Regions from separate parts of the Butyricicoccus sp. AF35-5AC genome, predicted to be linked through region 2. Evidence: riboswitches for the same ligand, from Rfam matches in the RefSeq annotation. Region 2 holds a riboswitch; the other holds the start of a gene.

Region 1 (10,421 bases), on a different contig from region 2:
CGGTCGATTATGCCCGCAGCCTGGAGGAGAAGTATAACAAGAAGTTCCGCTTTACCATCACTACCAACGGTCTGCTGCTCGATGAGGACAAGCGCAAGTACATCAACGAGAACATGGACAACTGCGTGCTGTCGCTCGACGGTCGCCGTGAGGTCAACGACGAGTTCCGCAAGACGGTAGCCGGTACGGGCAGCTATGACACCATCGTGCCCAAGTTCAAGGCGCTGGTGGACGAGCGCGACCCGAACCTCGATTACTACGCACGCGGTACGTTCACCTCGCACAACCTCGATTTTGCCGAGGATGTGCTGAGCATTGCAGATGCAGGTTTTGACCGTCTGTCCGTTGAGCCGGTAACGGCAGACCCGGGCTGCGGCTACGACTTGACCGAGGACGATCTGCCGAAGATTGAGGCCGAGTACGACCGTCTGACCGATATCATGCTCGAGCGTAAGAAGGAAGGCAAGCCGTTTACCTTCTTCCACTTCATGGTCGATCTGGATCAGGGTCCGTGCGTTGTCAAGCGTCTGCGCGGCTGCGGTGCAGGCTACGAGTATGTGGCCGTAACGCCGGACGGCGACATCTATCCCTGCCACCAGTTTGTCGGCAAGGATGAGTTCAAGCAGGGCAGTGTGCTCGACCAGTCCTTCAATATGGACATCGCGCAGAAGTTTGCCGGCATGAACATCTATTCTCGTCCGAAGTGCCAGAAGTGCTGGGCAAAGTTTTACTGCTCGGGTGGCTGCTCGGCAGCAAACTACAACATGAACCACGACATGAACGACTCCTACGACCTCGGCTGCGAGATGGAACGTAAGCGTCTGGAATGTGCAATTTACCTAAAGGCAATGGATAAAATTTGTGCAAATCAGTCGAAGTGATGAATTGCAAAAAGAATATGTAAAATCCGTTGCGAAACGGGCTGTTTGTGCGTATAATTGCTCTTGTATTTGTACTGCCCTGTGAAGGAGATGATATTATGCCGCAGAATGTACTGGTTTCCGTGCTTGGTGAAGGTGAATATCTTCAGAAGCTGATCCGCGCCATCCTGGAGAAGGAGGTCATACCGCAGCGCAATCTGTTCCTGTCCGCGAAGAATGCGGCGGCCTGCAAGGCTGCAGAGGGCTACGACGAGGTTCGTATCTGCGAGGACGAACTTGCTGCCGTGATCAAGAGTGAGATCGTGCTGCTCACCGCTTCCAAGCGTGAAATGCCGACCGAGCTTGCCAAGATTTCCAGCAGTTCGCAAAAGCGCGTGGTAGTTTCCGTGTGCGACAGCGAAAAGGTGGATCTTGCGTACCTGGCTGACCGCATCGCCGCTGCAACCGAGTTGATCGCGGCCGTGCTGCACCGTGACGAGGAAGGCAAGCTGTATGCAACCTACGAGATCAACAAAAAGGCACGCCCGTTCCTGCGCCAGCCCTGCAAGGACATGGTGGACGCGATGTGCGAGATGATCAACGAGGAAGGCTAAGTCCGTCTGTTGTTCTAAAAAGATAAAACCGGGAATATGCTGTTCTATGACTTTTCCAAGGGGGAAGACGTATGAACAAACAGCATATTCTCGGTTTTTTTGACGATTTGGTGCGGACGCCGGTGTTCCTGTTCCTGTGTGCGATGTTCCTGTGCGGTGCAGCGGCGGGCGGTCTGACCGGTCTGCGGGCCGGCGAAGGGGACGGCGCGGCAGTGCTTTCCGGTCTGCTGGCTGAATTGCCCGCGCATGTGGTGCAGAGCACGCTGTGCGCGCTCATCTGGGTGCTGCTGCCGCTCGTGTGCGCATTTTTGCGCCCGAGAGAGCTGCTGCTGAGTGCGGTTGCCGCGGCACGCGGCTTCGTACTTGCCATGACCGTCGCGGTCAGCGTGGGAGAAGGAAGCGTCCTCATCATCGGAGCGGCCGGCGTACCCGCCGTGCTGAGCGTCTCCGCGCTGCTTGCCGCATGCTCTATGGTCTGGCAGGGCGGTGAAGCCACCGGACGGTATTCGCTTCGAACGTGCAGGATGCCGTATTTCCTGTGTATTACGCTCGCCGTGCTGAGCGCCCTCCTGAGGGCCGCGATAGCGGCACTGTGCAATGTGTAAGTCTGTATAAAAATGCACAAATGCACAGTGAAATGATGCAGAATTGAAAATGCCCTATCCTTGCGCAAGTTTCGTTTGTGCTGCGTATGTGACGGTTTCATTTGTTCATTATCAATGGTGCCAATCCGATAGACGGCGGGGTGAGGGCGGGCTGCCCTCACCCCGCCGTTTTCCAAACCGATTCACGACCACGTCGATTTTCCATTCTTCATTATTTAGCTCGAAAAATCCTATATCCATTGACGCAATCATTCGATTGCGCCTTTTTTGTTGCAAGCTCGACAATTTTATGCTAATATTTAGTTAGATTAACGAACTAACGGAGGGACAGCACGAACATGGAAGACGCAGAGCAGCTCAATTCCTTTCTGGTCGATGTGTTCGGCCGGATCAACAAAATCGAAGAACGTGCTATGGCCGGCGGACTGGGCAGCGCGGTGTCCATCACCGAAATCCATATCATCGAGAAGATCGGTGACAGGGAACCTGTGCGTATGAGCGAGGTTGCCAGGTCAATCGGCGTAACACTGGCCACGCTGACTGTTGCGTGCGACAAGCTGGTCTCCAAGGGACTGGTGCGCCGCGTGCGCAGCCAGGAGGACCGCCGCGTCGTCAATATCATGCTCACCGACAAGGGCAGAGCCGCCTACGAGTACCACAAGGACTTTCACGAGCGCATGATCGCGTCTTTGGTGGACACGCTCTCACCCGAGCAGACCGCGCTTTTAGCGCAGAGCTTGGAGAAACTGCAGGACTTCTTCCGCCACGAGGAAGCAGCTGTGGAGGGAGAAACCAATGGATAACCTGATATTCTGTCTGAATGCCACCGTGCCGATTTTTGCGATCATCGTGCTTGGCCGCTGGCTGCGCAGCAAAAACTTTTTCACCAAGCAGACGCTGACCGACATCGACCGTCTGTCGTTCAAGGTGCTGCTGCCGATCCTGCTGTTCCGCGATATCGCGCAGGGACGCATCACCGAGCAGTTCGACCCCGTGTTTTTCTTTTTCTGCGCGGGTGCGACGACGGTGTATTTTTTTGCCGTCTGGATCGGCGCGTCCCTCTTTCTCAAGGATAAGAGCATGGTTGGCGCGTTCACACAGGGCGCTTTCCGCGGCTCACAGGCGATTCTGGGCGTGGCCTTTGTGCAGAATCTGTACGGAAATGCCGGTCTTGTGCCGCTGATGATCGTGGCGAGTGTGCCGCTGTACAACATCTTTTCGGTGCTGGTGCTGACTGTCACCGCGCCGGACGCACAGCAGGCGGACCACCGCGGTCTGGTCGGCAAAACGCTGCGCGGCATCATCACCAACCCGATCATACTGGGTATTTTCGCGGGTCTGCCGTTCTCGCTCCTGGCAATCGACTTTCCGCCGATGCTGGACAAAGGTCTGTCCATGCTGGGCAACTGCGCAACGCCTATGGCGCTGCTGAGCATCGGCGCGGGCTTTGAGGGCGCAAAGGCTATCAAAAAGCTCGGCCCGACCTGTGCAGCCGTGTTTATCAAGCTGGTGCTGCTGAGTGCTATCTTTCTGCCGATGGGCGTGGCGCTCGGCTTCCGCGAGCAGACACTGGTGGCCATCGTCATCCTGTGCGGTGCGCCGAGCACAGCGTCCGGTTATGTTATGGCGAAAAATATGGGCGGTGATCATGTGCTGTCATCGTCGATTATTGTGCTCAGCACGGCGTTGAGTGCGGTTACGCTGACATTGACGCTGTTCATTCTGCGTTCGATGGCGCTTATTTAACGTAAGGTTTTCGCCTTTGAGGCGAGGGGAACGCCGGCGGTTTCCCCGGCGGTTTCGCCGGGGAAACCAAAAGGGTAGACACCTGCGGTTTCTACCCTCTTGGGACTCCCGTTTCCCTTTGGGAGAGCACGGCGAAATTTGCAGAGCTGAGACTATGGGGGAACGGCCGTACTGTTCATCTTCCGTAGGGGCGGCCAATGGCCGCCCATTTCTCAACCGCAGATGCTCAAGCTGTTTTCTGACTGCTACACAGATCGGCGGCTCTACGCTGGGTGCGGCATAACAGTGCCGCACGAATCGTTAGTCTGGAGATTGTAGACAGCACCTGCGAATATAGACACTTGGTAACATTTATCTTCGTAGGTGCCGTCTGTGATAACACGCTAACGAATTGCGCGACACGGGTATGTCGCGCCTGCTGGAAGTAGCCGGTCTGTGTAGCAGTAAGCTATCCGGGAACTGCGAATATTTTACGAAACAAACGCAAGAGTAACCCGACTGCCGTACCCCTATTTTCGCAGCGGTCGCCGGTCTCTGGTCTGCGCCAGACTATGACAGGAAACGGGTGATTCACAAGAGGGTAGAAACCTTGGTGTCTACCCTCTTGTGCGCCCGCGCGGCGTCAGCGCAGATTTCGTTCGCTTCGCAAGCGATAACTCATAAAATCAGCACAGATTTTGCAAAAGACGCAAAGAAAGGAGCATCCGGCCATGCTGACTTACCATCTCAAACCGTACGACCAACAGCCGCTCTACGAGCAGCTCTACCACGCTGTCCGCGCGGACATCATGTCCGGCGCCTTGCCCGGCGGCACGCGCCTGCCGAGCAAACGCCAGCTGGCGGCCAATCTGCGCGTCAGCCAGATCACCGTGGAAACCGCTTACGGTCAGCTTGCCGCCGAAGGCTACATCGCCTCTGCGCCAAGGCGCGGCTACTTTGTGCAGGAGCAGCTTGCCGTGCCAGTCTCCGAGCCGCAGGAGCCATTTACACCGCCTTTGTCGCCGATTTTCGCCTCTGAGGAGACCTATCCTTACGATTTTCGCACGGATTTTGTCGATAACGGCTGCTTTCCGTTCTCCACATGGGCGCGGCTGTCGCGCAGTGTGCTGAGCGAATACTCGAGTGCACTGCTCCGTGCGACCGACCCATGTGGCGCGGCGGAACTTCGAGAGGAGATCGTGCGCTACCTGCACGACTTCCGCGGCATCAATGTCTCGCCGGACAACATCCTCATCGGCGCAGGCTCGGAGTATCTGATGCACCTTGTCATTCAGCTGCTCGGCCGCGACCGTGTGTACGCGCTCGAGAACCCCGGCTACCGCAAGCTGTATCAGATTTTCGCAGTGAACGGTGTGACCGTGCGTCCGACACCGCTGGACAAGCACGGTCTGCGTGCTGACGCGCTGGCCGCGAGTGACGCATCGGTGGTATACCTTACGCCGTCGCACCATTTCCCGCTGGGCACGGTTATGACGGCTGCCCGCCGACTGGAAATCCTCCGCTGGGCGTCGGAAGCCCCCGACCGCTACATCATCGAGGATGACTACGACAGCGAATTCCGCTATGCCTCACGCCCGATTCCGGCGTTAGGCGAGCTGGATCGGACAGGCCGTGTCGTGTACGTCAACACCTTCGCGAAAAGCCTTGCCCCCGGACTGCGCATCGGCTATCTGGTGCTGCCGAATGCGTTGATGGCGCGTTATCGTGAACGGTTTTCGCGGTACTCGTCTACCGTGCCGAGCTTTGACCAGCACACGCTGGCGGCCTTTATGCACACCGGCGGCTTTGAGCGGCACATCAGCCGCAGCCGCAAGGTCTATCAGGCACGCCGCGACGCGCTCATGGCTGCGCTTGATCGCGAGCTGGCCGACCTGCCGCATGAGGTCTCGCGCTCGGAAGCCGGTCTGCACCTGCTGCTGCACATGCGAAACGGCATGCTCGAGCACGAACTTATTGAGCGCGCAAAGACGGTCGGCGTGCGCGTTTACCCGCTTTCGGCGTACTATACGCCGCCGGTCAAGCCGCCGCGAGCAACACTCGTGCTCGGCTATGCCGGTCTGACCGAACAGCAGATCGACGAGGCGGCAAAGCTGCTCAAGCAAGCGTGGACAAAATAAATGCAACCCGAAGTGCGATAAATTTCTGCGAAAATTTGTAGCACTTCGGGTTTTTATTTCGTATTACCGGTGAAAGGAGGATGGAGCATGACCGCAAAAACACCCGAACAACTCGTCAGCGTCTACGGCGACATGGTATACCGATTGGCGTATGCGCAGACGCGCAGCCGTCACGACGCGGACGATATTTTTCAGGAGGTCTTTCTCCAGACCGTGCGTAAAAAGCCGGTTTTCGACAGCGAGGAGCACGAAAAGGCATGGCTGCTGCGGGTGACGCTCAACTGCCTGAAAAGCCACTGGCGCATGGCATGGCGGCGGCATGACACACCGCTCGATGACTGCATTCCGTTTCCCGAGCCGGAGGACAGCGCACTGGATGAAGCCCTGCGGCGGCTGACGCCCAAGTACCGCACGGCAGTGCATTTATTCTACTGCGAGGGCTACACCGCAGAGGAGATTGCGCGCATGAGCGGGGAAAAACCGTCCGCGATACGCACACGGCTGACACGCGCACGGGCACAGCTGCGCGAATTGATGAAAGGAGAACTAGACGATGGATTTTCACAAGCAGTACCGCGACATGAATGAGAATATCACGCCGAGCGACACACTGGTGCAGCAGACGATCGCCAAAATGGAGAGCGGCAGGCCGCACAGAGCGCGAAAACCGCTCAAGATCATCCTTGCGGTTGCGGCGGCACTGGCCTGCGTGAGCACCGCCGTAGCCGCCAATCAGGAGGCGGTTCTGCGGGTGCTGTACCAAATCGCGCCCGGCATGGCGGAGTACCTGCAGCCGGTCGGGCAGGTCTGTGAGGACCGGGGCGTCAAGCTGGAGGTCGTTTCGGCGGACGTGGAAGGCAGCACGGCAAAGGTTTATTTGTCGCTGACCGACACCACCGGCAGCGTGTTCGGCGATGCCGCGCCGGATCTGTATGACAGCTGGCATTTGGATTATCCGCGCTGGGGCAGAGCTGCACCGCTGTCCTGCGGCTGCTCGACGGTTGACTACGACCCAAGTACCCACACGGCAACGTATTTTCTTCAAATTGACGATTTGGGAGGAGATATTCCGGCAGGCGCGTTCGAGTTTTCGTTTAATAAGCTGCTGATTGGCAAAGTGGAACAGGAAGGCGTTCCGGTAACGGCGGATTTGTCCGCTGTGCCGCAGAATGCACCGACCGAGAACCACGATATCAACGGTCTGAGTGCGTCGGATATCTCGCTGTACGAAACCATGCACGACTATGATTTTCTTGTTCCGCAGGGCACTTTGTGGCAGAGTGAGAATGGGGTATGCGCACTGATTGCTGCCGGATGGCGAAATGGAGAACTGCATTTGCATTATCGCACAGATGGTTCGCTGACGCTGGATAATCACGCAGATTTTTCGACCTTGCACCTTGCGGACGGCACGGAACGGATGTGCGATTACACGGTAACCTACAAGGATTTTGACAACGATACCGACTACACCGAGTACGTTTTCCCGATGGCATACGAGGATGTTGCCGGCTGTACACTTACCGGTGATATCTACACCGCAAGCGACCTGATGGACGGCAACTGGGCGGTATCCTTCCGGCTGACGCAGTAACGCAAAAATGAGGACATATCCGGCAGATATGTCCTCATTTTTTATCCGTTTTATCCTTTTTCTTCACCGAATGCGCGAACATGACTGATTTATCACCGAATTTCTGCCGCAGTGCGTCAACCGTCTGGTCGAGCTTATGCTGACGGTCGCGCTTCTGGATATCCTCGGCGGCGTCAAACAGCGAAAGCTGCTCGCACGACTGATTTTCCGGCAGCAGATTGGCTGCCGTGACCGAGAGCAGGCGCACCGGCTTGTCCATCGGCCAATGTCCGAGCAGCAGCTGCATGGACAGGTCGATGAGCGCACGCGTGGAATTGGTCGGCCGCTCAAGCGTTATTTGACGTGAGCGGTTGTGAAATTCCGGGTCGCGGATGCCGAGCTGCACGGTCTGGCACACCATGCCACGTTTTCGCAAACGTCTGCCGACATTGTCGCACAGCGCCGTGATGCCCATGCGGCATTCGTCCGCGCCGAGCAGATTGTGTGCGAACGTCATGCTGTTGCCGACCGATTTGACTTCTCGTTCCGCGTAAAACGAGCGCACCGGCTCATCGTCCTCACCTCTGGCGTAACGCAGCAGAAGATCGCCGTTTTTGCCCAGAATGCTGTGGATAAATGCCGGATCGCAGGCCGCCAGCTCGCCGATCGTGCGCACGCCCAGTCGATTCAGCCGGTCGCTGGCGCGTTTGCCGACATACAGGAGTGTGTTCGCGGGCAAGGTCCACACGCGCTGCTTAAAATTTTCGCGCGAAAAGACCGTCGTGCCGTCCGGCTTTTTGTAATCGCTGCCGAGCTTGGCGAACGCGCGGTTGAACGACACGCCGACCGAGATGGTCAGTCCGACCTCCTCGCGCATGCGGCGGCGCAGCTCGTCCGCAATATGCTCGCCGGAGCCGAACAGGTGCATCGAGCCGGTGACATCAAGGAAGGATTCGTCAATGCCGAACGGATCGACAAGATCGGTGTACTGCAGGTACAGCTCGTTGCATTTGCGCGAAAACTTCACATATTCGCTCCGATGCGGTGCTACCAGCCGTAAATCCGGGCATTTCCGTTTCGCCTGCCAGATGGTCTCGGCAGTTTGTACGCCGAAGGCTTTGGCCTTCTCGTTCTTGGCGAGAATGATGCCGTGGCGGCTCTCCGGATCACCGCAGACGGCGGTCGGTCCGTCGGCAAGCGACGGGTCGAGCAGCGTTTCCACACTCGCGAAAAACGAGTTGCAGTCGCAGTGCAGAATGGTTCGGTCCATCGGTCATCATCTCCTCTCGAACGAATGTTTGCATCGTATAACTGCATTATATCCGAAAAAAATGTGCTTGACAAGTGGGAGAATGAGGTGCATACTGTATTTGCAAGCAAGGGTGCCGTGATGAGCGGCTGAGAGGGCGAGAGCCTAACCTTTTGAACCTGTTGGTTAGCACCATCGTAGGGAAGCTGTCGCATACACTTGAAATTTTAATGCTCCGGTTTTACCGCATGGTGAGACCGGAGCATTTTTTCTTGCGGAAAAGAGGATATTTGCATGAAAGTAAACGGTAAAGAACGTGCCGTTCCCGCAGAGGGCACGGTTCTGGCGCTGCTGAAGGAGCTGGGTCACGACCCGCAGCGTGTAGCTGTCGAGAAGAACGGCACCATCATTCCGCGTGCGCAGTTCGCGGAAGAGCAGCTGACCGATGCCGACCATCTGGAAGTCGTATGCTTTGTGGGCGGCGGCTGATACCGCTTCGCGCCAAACTGCAGTTTGGTGCAAGAGGGGACATGTTGCGTAAAACGCGGATATGTCCCAAAGAAATTTGCGCGCTGCGAGCGGTACACAAATTTCTTACTGGTGTGAAAACCGAGATACATGCTCCCGGTTTTCATGGAAATTGCAATGCAATTTCCGATTAAATGCACGCTGCGCGTGATTACAGGAGAATTCCCATGATTTTAACCAAAGAACAACTGCATGACGCACTGGTGGAACGCCACGGCGCGGATATTCAGGCTAAGCTGGACAAGGCGTGTGTCGGCATTGCGGGTCTGGGCGGGCTTGGCTCCAACCTTGCGATTTTTCTGGCGCGGCTGGGTGTCGGTCATCTCATCCTCGTGGATTTCGATGTGGTGGACATCACCAACCTCAACCGACAGCATTACACGATGAAAGATCTCGGCATTCCGAAAACGCTCGCACTTGTCGAGCAGCTGGAGGCCATCAATCCCTATCTCACCTACGAGACCTACACCGAGCGGGTCGTTCCGTCCAACGTGGAGCGGCTGTTCTCCGGCTGTGATGTGGTCGTGGAGGCGTTCGACAAGCCGGATCAGAAGGCTATGCTGCTCGAGAATCTGCTTACCAGACTGCCGGAAAAGCCGGTCGTATCGGGCAGCGGCATGGCAGGCTACGGCTCGGCGAACCTGATCAAGACCGAAAAACGCTTTGGCCATGTGTACCTCTGCGGCGACGGTACAAGCGATGTAGCCGACGGTCTCGGTCTGATGGCGCCGCGCGTAGCGGTCTGCTCGGCACACGAGGGAACCATGGTGCTGCGTCTGCTTATCGGAGAAACAGAACCGTAAATAGAAAATGGAGAACAGAAGCCGCAGCTTTCATTCTCCGCTCTCCATTATTCTTTCGGCTGATCGGAACCGCAGTGTGCACATTTGACAGCTTTGATTGGAATCTCGCTGCAGCAGAACGGGCAGACCTTGGTGGTCGGCTCTGCGGGTGCTTCCGGCTTTTTGCCGAGCGCAGTCAGCTTATTGACCGCTTTGAGCAGACAGAGCAGCACGAACGCCATGATCAAAAAGTTGATGATCGAGGTGATGAATGCACCGTACTTCAGCTCGACGCCGCCAATCTTGAGCACGAACGCGCTCAGGTCGGTGCTCCCGGCCGCACCGAG
Region 2 (10,421 bases):
GAAACGGTACGAATATTAAACACGATAAAATAGGAGGACATCATCATGAAGATCCGTATCTATCCCAAATCCCTGTTGGAAACCATGTGGCAGCAGGACAAACTGCTGTTTACCCCAGAGGCGGAGCAACCACCCCTGTGTCTTCGGTGTGGTCAGCCGCTGGATTGCAGGCTGGTCATCAACGCCCTGAGCCGCTATGCAGATGTCCATATCTGCGAGGCGTGCGGTATGGATGAAGCCCTGCGTGATGCCAACCGTTGCCCACTCCCTCTAACAGAATGGGCAGCTGTCAAAAACGGTTTGAGCCAGCAGCAGACCGACTTTGAAAATCCGTTGCTGACTACTTCCTGCACCTTTGAAGATCTGTTTCAGCAGGGCTCCCGTCCTGCCAGCGAGATAGCCTATTCCCGTTCTGATTATGACGGATGGAAATGGTGGACCACCTGGCATCAGTGCCAAAAGGATACGCCTGTTCTGGAAGTTGCCCGTGAAATTGATGCTTTCCAGAATGCGCTGTTCCAACTGCCGGAGTTTCTGAATTTGGATACCCTGACACGGTTCTGCCGAGGGTACGCCCAGCCCACCAGCGAGCCCACCGAATTCAATTTGTATTCGGAAACTGCCCACTTTTATATCTGGCTGCGGTTAGTCACCCGGCATCGAGATTATAATGCCTATGTGCATTACTATCTGAAAGGTTAAAAATTTACAACGCACCGGATACAGTATGCCTATCGGCTCTGTATTCGGTGCGTTTTTCTCTCTTTATATACCGCACCATAATCATATCCAAAATATTTATGAAAAATTAGATGCCACAAATTCTATTGAGGGATAAAACAAAGCTATTATTTTAGGATACATTAGCCCCTTACTGTAACCCAGTGATAAAAAACGTCGGCGAAAAGGTGTCAAATCCTCCACATCTGTCTCTCCTTTTTTGTCCGTTTTCCCGCATTTAGAACCTCGTTTTGAGGGGAACAGGATAACTTTATCTAGCCGACCATGCGGAAAAACCTTTGATTTCCGTGGACTTTTACCGTCCTAAATGCGTAGACTTGACTTTTGGGGACTTTCTAACTATAATGATATTCAAGCAGGGGGACTACCTTGTAGTTGAGAAGGTTAAAACCTGACCCTTTGAACCTGTTGGCTAATACCAACGCAGGGAGCTAAAGAATACAGATTCGTATTTTTTGGACATTCTCTGTTTTGGGAATGTCCTTTTTTAATTGAATAAGATATGATATGTGTTTGCGAGGGAACTGAACAAGTTGAAAAAGGTAAGACCTGACCTCTGGACCTGTCGGCTAATACCGGCGTAGGGAAGCAATTTCTTACGCTCGTATTGCGTCTGAAAGAGCTTCTAATTGTTTTAGAGGCTCTATTTTTTTATCTTAGGAGGATCAAACATGGCATTTATGAAAGACATTTTAACCCGCAACATCCCCATTTGGGAAGAATGTGCAGCTACCCCATTTGTGCAGGAAGTGCAAACTGGAAAGCTACCTCTTGAAAAGTTCAAGAGATATATGATTCAGGATAGTATCTATCTGAAAAACTATGCCCGTATATACGGCAAGGCAATTTTTCATGCTGATACATTAAGAGAAATTCAGCTTTACTATTCCATGCTGAATTTTGTAAATGATACGGAATCAGAAGTGCGTCTGGATTATCTAAAGCAGTTTTGCATGACGGATAATGATATTGAACTGATCGCTCCTCTGCCTGAAAATCAAAATTACATTGATTTCATGTTTGAGATTGCGTCACATGGAAAGAATGAAGAAATTTTAATGGCGGTTCTTCCCTGTATGCTAAGTTACAGCTATATATTCCGCAAATTGGCGGCTGTTCCTACAAGCAGACAGTCAAGATATTGGGACTTTATCAAAGATTATGCGGATGAACAATATGCAGAAAGCTGCAAAGAATGGTCTGCTTTTGCAGAGCATAAATGTGCCGGGTTATCAGTAGCAAATAAAAAGTATCTGGCTGATATTTTTGAAAAAGCAAGTTTGTTAGAGCTTGCTTTTTGGAAGATGGCCTATCGGAACGAGAGAATGGAGGAAAATGCAAAATGAAAAAAGTATTGTCCATTGCCGGATCAGATTGCAGCGGAGGTGCAGGTATTCAGGCTGATTTGAAAACTTTTTCTGCTCACGGTGTATTTGGAATGAGTGTTATTGTTTCTGTTGTTGCAGAGAACACCAGCCGTGTTATCGACATCCAAGATATTACCCCGGATATGATTGAAAAACAGATTGACGCCGTATTTGAAGATATTGAAGTGGACGCAGTAAAAATCGGTATGCTTTCTACACCAGAATGTATGAAAGCGGTGGCAAAGAAACTATTACAATATAAGCCCCAAAATGTCGTAATCGACCCGGTTATGTATGCCAAAAATGGCTGCCCATTGATGAATCCTACGGCGGTTTCCACCTTGATAGACACAGTAATTCCACTGGCCGATGTACTTACTCCGAATATTCCAGAGGCAGAGAAAATAGCAGATATGCAGATTTCCACAGTTTCAGATATGGAGGCTGCCGCAAGAAAAATATATGCCATGGGTTGTAAGGCGATTGTTGTCAAGGGTGGACATCATATAGGAAATGCTGTTGATGTCCTATTTAATGGAGAAAATTTCTACCATTTTGAAACATCCCGCATTGATACGAAAAATACTCATGGGACAGGCTGTACCTTTTCTTCTGCAATCGCTTCCCAGCTTGCAAAGGGAAAAAGTGTTCCGCTTGCAGTCGAATCTGCAAAGGCATATGTCACAATGGCAATCGAACACTCTCTTGCGATTGGGAAAGGCTGTGGCCCGACGCACCATTTCTACGAATTGTATCAGCATGGTTTATCTAAAGAATAGGCAGGTGCAAAATGAACTTTGATTATACACTTTATCTTGTTACTGATCGTCAACTAATGAGCTGCGATAGCCTGACAGAAGCGGTGGAACAGGCAATTTTAGGAGGCTGCACAATGATACAACTCCGAGAAAAAGAATTGTCCTCATTAGAATTTTACAATCAGGCTGTTGCCGTGAAACAGGTTACGGATAAATACCATATTCCCCTTATCATAAACGACCGGATAGATATTGCAATGGCTGTGCAGGCTACGGGGGTACATATTGGACAGCATGATTTACCTGCGGCTGCCGTCCGCAAAGTAATTGGGGAAAATATGCTGTTGGGAGTATCCGCATCTTCCATTGCAGAAGCAATACAGGCACAACAGGATGGTGCAGATTATTTGGGAGTTGGCGCAATGTTCCCTACTGGAACTAAAACCGACGCTGATTCTGTATCAATGGAAGAATTACAGAAAATCCGCGCAGCCGTTTCTTTGCCGATAGTTGTTATTGGCGGTATCAATAAGGGAAATGCAGGGCGTTTCAAGCCCATGGGAATTGACGGGCTGGCTGTTGTATCTGCCATTATAGCGCAGTCTGATATAAAAGCTGCTGCTGCGGAACTGAAAGATTTATTTTGCGGAAAGGAAAAGAAAAATGGATTTTAATGCGGCAATCTTTGATTTAGATGGAACAATTCTGGATTCAATGGATGTATGGGAGCATATAGATATTCAGTTTTTGAAAAAGAGAAAGCTTCCCGTCCCGGAAAATTATGTAACTGAAATATGTGCAAGGAGTTTTGAGGAAGCCGCACAATACACCATTGATCTTTTTGGATTGCAGGAAACGGTAGAGGGAATTATTGAGGAATGGAATAATATGGCGGTCGAGGAATACAGCAACCATGTCGGTCTGCTGCCCCATGCCCTTGATTATCTTCTGCGCTTAAAAGAACATGGAATAAAACTTGCAGTTGCTACGGGGTTGCCGGAAAAGCTCTATATGCCATGCTTAAAGAACAATTCGATTTTAGAATTATTTGACGCCTTATGTTCAACAGATGAGGTGCAGCGGGGAAAAGAATATTCGGATGTCTTTGAATTGGCTGCAAAAAAATTAGGGGTCGCACCTGAACACTGCATTGTGTTTGATGATGTACTTCCAGCAATTAAAAGCGCAAAGGCAGCCCGTATGTTAGCAGGTGGGATTTATGATAAGTATTCCGCAGATCAGCGTGCAGAGATAGAAAGGATTGCTGATATTTACTTACTTGATTTTCGGCAAGCACCGATCCCACACAAAGAGGCATGAAAATGGAAAAATGGGATTTATATAATGCAAAACGGGAAAAGTCTGGAATAACAGTGTGCCGTGGAGAAATCATACCCAAAGGGCTGTATCATTTATCTGTGAGTGCATGGATCGTCAATCAGCAGGGGCAGTATCTTTTATCACAGCGGCATCCGAAAAAGCAATACCCTCTTTATTGGGAATGTACGGGTGGTTCTGTACTTTCCGGGGAAACCAGCTTGCAAGGAGCAATCCGAGAGGTAAAAGAAGAATTAGGAATACTGCTTACTCCCGGAAGTGAAAAATTGATTTATCAGACCAGACGGGAAAATGTGCAGGATTTTTACGATGTTTGGCTGTTTCATAGGGATATAAAGATTGAAGAAATGCGTTTACAGGAAACAGAAGTTGTAGATGTTCAATGGGTAAGTTCAGATAAGTTATTTGAGATGTTTCGCCTGAAACATCTGCACCCTCTAATTACCTATGTAGATCAGCTAATAGGCTGAAAAACCCTTGATTTCCGTGGACTTTTAACGCCCTAAATGCGTAGACAGGAGGTATCTTTTCCGCTGGCGCTCAGCCTTTTAATTCCGTGTTGCACATGAGGCGGAAATCTTACTGCACCAGACAGCGAAGAATCATTTTGACGAACTGGGAATCAAAAAGCTCCCCTCTGTCAAATCTCTCCGAGAGGAATACACCGATCTTCTGGAACAAAAACGGAAAGCCTATTCTGCCTATAAGCAGGCCAAAAATGATATGAAAGAACTTCATAATGTTCGGGCCAATGTGGAATATCTATTAGAGATTTCTTCCCCACCACAACCGCAGCGCAGCACAGAAAAATCCCGTCAATAAGATTTGTCTGCTTTTGGTTTTCAGCGTTCCAACGGAACGCGCAGCCATTGCCACCGGCAATGATCTCAGGGGTTTGGGGATATGTCACCAACAAGCATTAGCAGGAATTCCGGAAACGGGATTTCTGCTAAATACGCAATCTTACGTAAGATTGCATTGCTTGCCAGTAGTTTACCAGTAGTTTAGCCCCATGTATTGACATCTTATCCTCACTTGTGTTATACTGTTATGCACAACAGCATAACAGTTAAAACACACGGAGGATGCAGCAATGAAACTGATTATTTCAAATGTATCTGGCGTCCCCATATACGAGCAGATTAAACAGCAGATCAAGGCGGCTATTTTATCTGGCGAGCTTCAAGCCGAAGAAACTTTGCCCTCCCTTAGAACACTTGCCAAAGACTTAAAGATCAGCGTCTTAACAGTGACAAAGGCATACACAGAATTAGAGCAAGAGGGCTTTGTTAAAAATGTGCAGGGGCGTGGATGTTTCGTAATGGGGTCTGGTTCAGAACTGATTAAGGAGCAGCTTATTTGCAAAGTAGAAAACAATCTCACCGAAGCAATAAAAGCTGCAAGAATGGCAAATCTATCCACAGAGGAATTACATCGCCTTTTGGACATTTTAACGGAGGTAAAAACAGATGACTAATTATTTAGAGGTAACGAATCTTTCAAAATCTTTTGATTCTTTTCAACTTCATAATATCAGCTTTACTTTGCCAAAGGGATATATTATGGGCTTGATCGGCCCGAATGGTTCTGGCAAAACAACGACAATCAAACTGATTTTGAATATGCTCAAGCGCACCGGCGGTACAGTCAAAGTGATGGGGCTGGATAATATCGCAGAAGAACAAAAAGTAAAATCAGAGCTGGGCGTTGTTTTCGATACAAATTATTTCAGTGATGATTGGAAAGTGTCGCAGGTTGAAAAATCCATTTCGGTATTTTATCCAAATTGGGACAGCCAGAAATTTGCGGATATGTTACGGAAATTTCACATTGCACCAACCAAAAAGGTAAAAGAACTTTCCAAAGGTATGCAGATGAAGTTAATGCTTGCCTGTGCGTTTTCATACGACGCCAAACTGCTGATCCTCGACGAACCGACCAGTGGACTTGACCCGGTTTCCAGAGATGAACTTTTGAAAATTCTTTCAGAGTATATTGAAGATGGTGAGCATAGTGTTTTGTTCTCCACCCATATCACAGGCGATTTGGAGCGTGCAGCCGATTATATTACCTACATCAGTTATGGCGAGCTGTACTTTACTGGCAGCAAAGATGATTTTGTAGATATGTTCCGCATTGTAAAAGGTGGAATTGAGGAACTGTCCGATGATCTGAAAAATAAGGCGGCTGGTATTCGTACATTCCCTACGGGATTTGAGGCGCTGATGAAAACCGAAGATATTAGCGGTTTCCCTAACCTGACCATTGAGCCTGCCACCATTGATGAAATTGTAGTGTTTACAAGCAAGAAAGGTGACGATTATGAGTAATATTTTGAAATCCACAAAATTAGATATTGCATTGGTAAAACCCTATTTTAAGACAATTTGTTTCACCCTGCTTCTGCCGATTGTGTTTGCCGCAATCAATCGTTCTTTGCTGACAGGGGTATCATTTGCTATGTGCTTTATTGCCATGACGACGGGATATACCTTTTCCATCACAGAAAAAAACAGTATGGATCGTCTGTTTGGTATTTTACCTGTTCGTAAAAGTGAGCTTGTGATCGGACGCTATGTTTTCGTCCTTGCAATGGGGCTTCTTTCCTTGATTATTTCTTTGATTGCACAGCCGCTTGTCTTGAAAGTGCTGGGTGAAACAGTTGGCGTATTTGATATTGTAACTGCCGCTATTGCAGGAGTATTCTTATTTGCACTCTATACCGTGTTCCAGATTCCGGGATATTACAAGTACGGCTCAATCAAAGGACGGGTATTTATGTATATTCCAGTGGCCGGTTTTTTGGTGACTTTACTTCTTCTCTCTAAAATGCCAGCTATCGGGAACTCAATTATTTCAGTCGTTGAATCTTCTCCGATACTTCTTGTGTTGCTTGCGGTTTTTGCTATTGTCGTGATGTATGCGGTTTCAATCTTCTTGTCCATTCGGGTTATGAAGAATAAGGAAATGTGAGGTGATTGTATGGATTTCACAATTTTGGCAGTTGTGCTTTTGATTGGTGTTGGCGTTCCTATCCGTAATAAACTCATACGGAAATATCGGGATAAAAAGAAACAAGAAGATAATAAGGATAAGCTAAAATAATATATAAACAGCACCGGGAGGAATATGAAAATATCTTCTTTAGTGCTGCTTTTTAATAGAGCTATATTTTGCTGATAGATTTTTTGAAAAAATCCGTCCGCTGTAACATTTCGCGGACATTTGCCTGTTATACTATCTGAAAAAGATAAGGGGGGATTGATATGGCAGCAGTAAAGACAGTATCTTTAACAAAAGAATATTCTAATGGAGAACACTATTTAAGAGCAGTTGATGATATATCTTTCACAGTTGAAGAAAATGAATTTGTAGCTATTATGGGAAGTTCAGGTTGCGGAAAGACCACGTTGCTCAATTTACTAGGTGGTTTGGAAAATCCCACACACGGATGTGTCTATATCAATGATGTAGATATTACACAGTTATCTATGGAGGAAAGGAGTTCCTTCAGAAGATGGCATATTGGGTTTATTTTTCAAAATTTTAATTTAATCCCAGAGATGAATGTATTTGAAAATATAGTTTTACCTGCCAAACTTATGGAAAGAAATATCAGTAAAAAAGAAGTAATGCGGATAGCTGAAGAACTGGAAATTGAGGAAAAACTATTACAAAATCCTATGACTTTATCTGGTGGACAACAGCAGCGGGTCGCAATCGCCAGAGCTATTTATACACATCCTACCATACTTTTGGGAGACGAGTTGACAGGAAATTTAGATTCTACAACCAGTATATCCGTTATGAAATTTTTGAAAAAGATGTGTAAAAAATATAGCCAGACAATGATTATCGTTACACATGATGAAAGAATAGCAGCTATGGCAGATCGGATTATTCAGATGAAAGATGGGAGGGTTGTATAGGATGGAGAATTACGATTGTAATCAGTCGGCTGAAAGAGTGCTTATGGATGCTTCCAGGAAAAAGAATCAAAACAGAAATCGTCTACTGTTTATCGTAATTACAATTACTGTAGGCGTGATTTTTAGTGTGTTCTCTTTAATCTATGGGAAGATGGAGATTGATATTCAGAAAAATATGAAAGCCGATGGTATGGCTGTATCGACCTATATTGAAAATGGTACAGCGGATATGACACAACAGCTTACACAGCTACCATGCATAGAAAGCATTGGGAAAGAAAAGTTTGCAGGAAAATTATTAGATGATTCCATAAAATATTGTGATTGCGTCATTACAGATGTGACCGGATTTGAAAAAATGATACGTCCTGCATTTACAAATGTGGTAGGGACCTATCCAGAAAAAGAAAATGAAATTATGCTTTCTACGAAAACTCTGCAATATCTTGGAATCAAGAATCCCGAAGTGGGCATGGAAATTGAACTGGATTTTTATTGGAATGACATTTTCAATACCAGTGGAACCGGTATGCAGAACTTTTTACTTTCTGGGTATTTTACAGAGTATCAAAATCAAACCTCCGGTGCTTCTGTGGCTTTTATATCAGAGAAATCAATGGAGAAGAATGGGCTTCAATGGGAGCCATGTAGGATTTTAATAGATCATACAAAGAAATATTCCAGTGGTTCGCAAATAGAACATATGCTGACAAATAACATAAAGTTGAATGAGGGACAGAGAATTGTAAGTATGAACCCAGCAGAATATCGGGCAATAAGTGAAATGATGGGAAGTTATGGATTTGCAGTCTTTTTTTCGGTTATGGTTTTACTTTCTATGTTTTTGTTTATTTACAATATCCTAAATATTTCGCTGGAAAAAGATTTACAACGTTATGGCCTTTTACAAGTAATTGGTGTGGAACAAAAGCAGAATATTAAAGTTATGAATCGTGAGATGCTAAAAATAGGACTTACGGGAAGTATCGCTGGAGCAGTTTTAGGGGGAATGTTTATATGGGGTATTATGCCATTGTTATTAGAAAAAATGTATGCAGAGAATACATGGAAATTAGAAAGAATGGTTTTCTTTCAACCCAAACTTCTTATCCTAGCGATTGTTCTTGTGATTTTCACGTTGGGAGTGGCAGTGGAATGTCTGAAAAGAAAAATGAGAAAATTAAGTCCGTTGGAGTGTATGAAATATACGGAGGCGGTTACTTATCATAAAAGCAGGAAGAAACCGAAGATAAAGAAATTCCGCTGCTGGGGAAAACATCCTGAAATTTATCTTGCAAAGAAATATTTATTTCGGAATAAAAAAACATTTGGGATAACAAGTTTGTCATTATGGCTTGGGTGCGAATTGGCATTATGTTCTGCGGTAATTGTGAACGGAGTGGATTTACAGAATTATTATAGTAAAGAGCCGGACTTCCAAATAGGAATTACAGAGGAAGCTTGCAATTATTTAATTGAATCATCACCGGACACAAAGAATATGAAGTTTTTTCCGAAGTCCCTTATGAATGATATTGAAACGACCATAGGAAACGAACTTCATTCAGTAGAAAACATTAAAGGATTTTATCCGATCGTCGGAAAAAATGGCAAGGAGAATATAAAGATTCTAATCGATGGAGATAAAATATCCACGGTAATTCAGACAGTTAGTATCGGGGAGCAGGAAGAACTAAAAGACTTTATTCAGAAAAATGATAAGCTAGTAAATTGGGAGCAGTTTCAAAATAATCATGGAACAATCGTGCTACATGATCATAGGATGTCAGATTATATAGCAGGAGAAGTGCAGGATTATATAGGAACAGAGATGGAATTTTATGATCTGGTTCCGGTTGGTACGGAAATGAGCAGTTTAGTTCCTGAGAAATTAGTAAATTGTGGTTATCTGGATATAACAGAGGATGATTTCCCAGAGATGAAATTGTGCTGGGATGGTAAAAATATAAATATCCTATTGGTAACAGAGACTACATATGATTGGCTGGTAGAAAAATTAACACCACAAATTTTTGAAATACAATTTAATGTTGACAAAAATCAGGAGTCAGTTATCCGAGAAAGACTGAATCAGATGATTCGCAATTATAATATGGAATTTCAATCAAAATATGGACACGCTGATAAATTGAACTTGTTTTATTTAGATTCTAAATCAGAACGTTTGCTAAAGGAGCAGAACTATATTCAGACAAGTAGATGGCTACTTATGAGTATTAGTGGAATTTTAATATTTATAGGAATTATGAATTTCGCAAATACAAGAA

Evidence for each region. Region 2 has a riboswitch for thiamine pyrophosphate ahead of DWZ82_RS08940 (TenA family protein). Riboswitches for the same ligand answer to the same signal wherever they lie in the genome.
Region 1: another riboswitch for thiamine pyrophosphate. It lies ahead of thiS (sulfur carrier protein ThiS); the one in region 2 lies ahead of DWZ82_RS08940 (TenA family protein).

The regions. Positions count from the first base shown of each region.
Region 1 is NZ_QUDX01000001.1:182,208-192,628, forward strand. It holds gene scfB (thioether cross-link-forming SCIFF peptide maturase) at 1-881, shown strand, start outside; gene DWZ82_RS00835 (NAD(P)-binding domain-containing protein) at 980-1,474, shown strand; gene DWZ82_RS00840 (hypothetical protein) at 1,546-2,079, shown strand; gene DWZ82_RS00845 (MarR family winged helix-turn-helix transcriptional regulator) at 2,418-2,882, shown strand; gene DWZ82_RS00850 (AEC family transporter) at 2,875-3,825, shown strand; gene pdxR (MocR-like pyridoxine biosynthesis transcription factor PdxR) at 4,536-5,942, shown strand; gene DWZ82_RS00860 (RNA polymerase sigma factor) at 6,030-6,530, shown strand; gene DWZ82_RS00865 (hypothetical protein) at 6,496-7,536, shown strand; gene dinB (DNA polymerase IV) at 7,571-8,785, opposite strand; TPP riboswitch at 8,884-8,986, shown strand; gene thiS (sulfur carrier protein ThiS) at 9,059-9,253, shown strand; gene thiF (sulfur carrier protein ThiS adenylyltransferase ThiF) at 9,460-10,095, shown strand; gene mscL (large conductance mechanosensitive channel protein MscL) at 10,143-10,421, opposite strand, start outside.
Region 2 is NZ_QUDX01000006.1:1,173-11,593, reverse strand. It holds gene DWZ82_RS08955 (DUF4313 domain-containing protein) at 1-19, shown strand, start outside; gene DWZ82_RS08945 (hypothetical protein) at 46-702, shown strand; TPP riboswitch at 1,089-1,188, shown strand; gene DWZ82_RS08940 (TenA family protein) at 1,413-2,087, shown strand; gene thiD (bifunctional hydroxymethylpyrimidine kinase/phosphomethylpyrimidine kinase) at 2,084-2,887, shown strand; gene thiE (thiamine phosphate synthase) at 2,899-3,540, shown strand; gene DWZ82_RS08925 (HAD family hydrolase) at 3,530-4,186, shown strand; gene DWZ82_RS08920 (NUDIX hydrolase) at 4,189-4,674, shown strand; gene DWZ82_RS08910 (GntR family transcriptional regulator) at 5,298-5,681, shown strand; gene DWZ82_RS08905 (ABC transporter ATP-binding protein) at 5,674-6,534, shown strand; gene DWZ82_RS08900 (ABC-2 transporter permease) at 6,527-7,177, shown strand; gene DWZ82_RS15850 (hypothetical protein) at 7,187-7,309, shown strand; gene DWZ82_RS08895 (ABC transporter ATP-binding protein) at 7,471-8,133, shown strand; gene DWZ82_RS08890 (FtsX-like permease family protein) at 8,135-10,421, shown strand, end outside.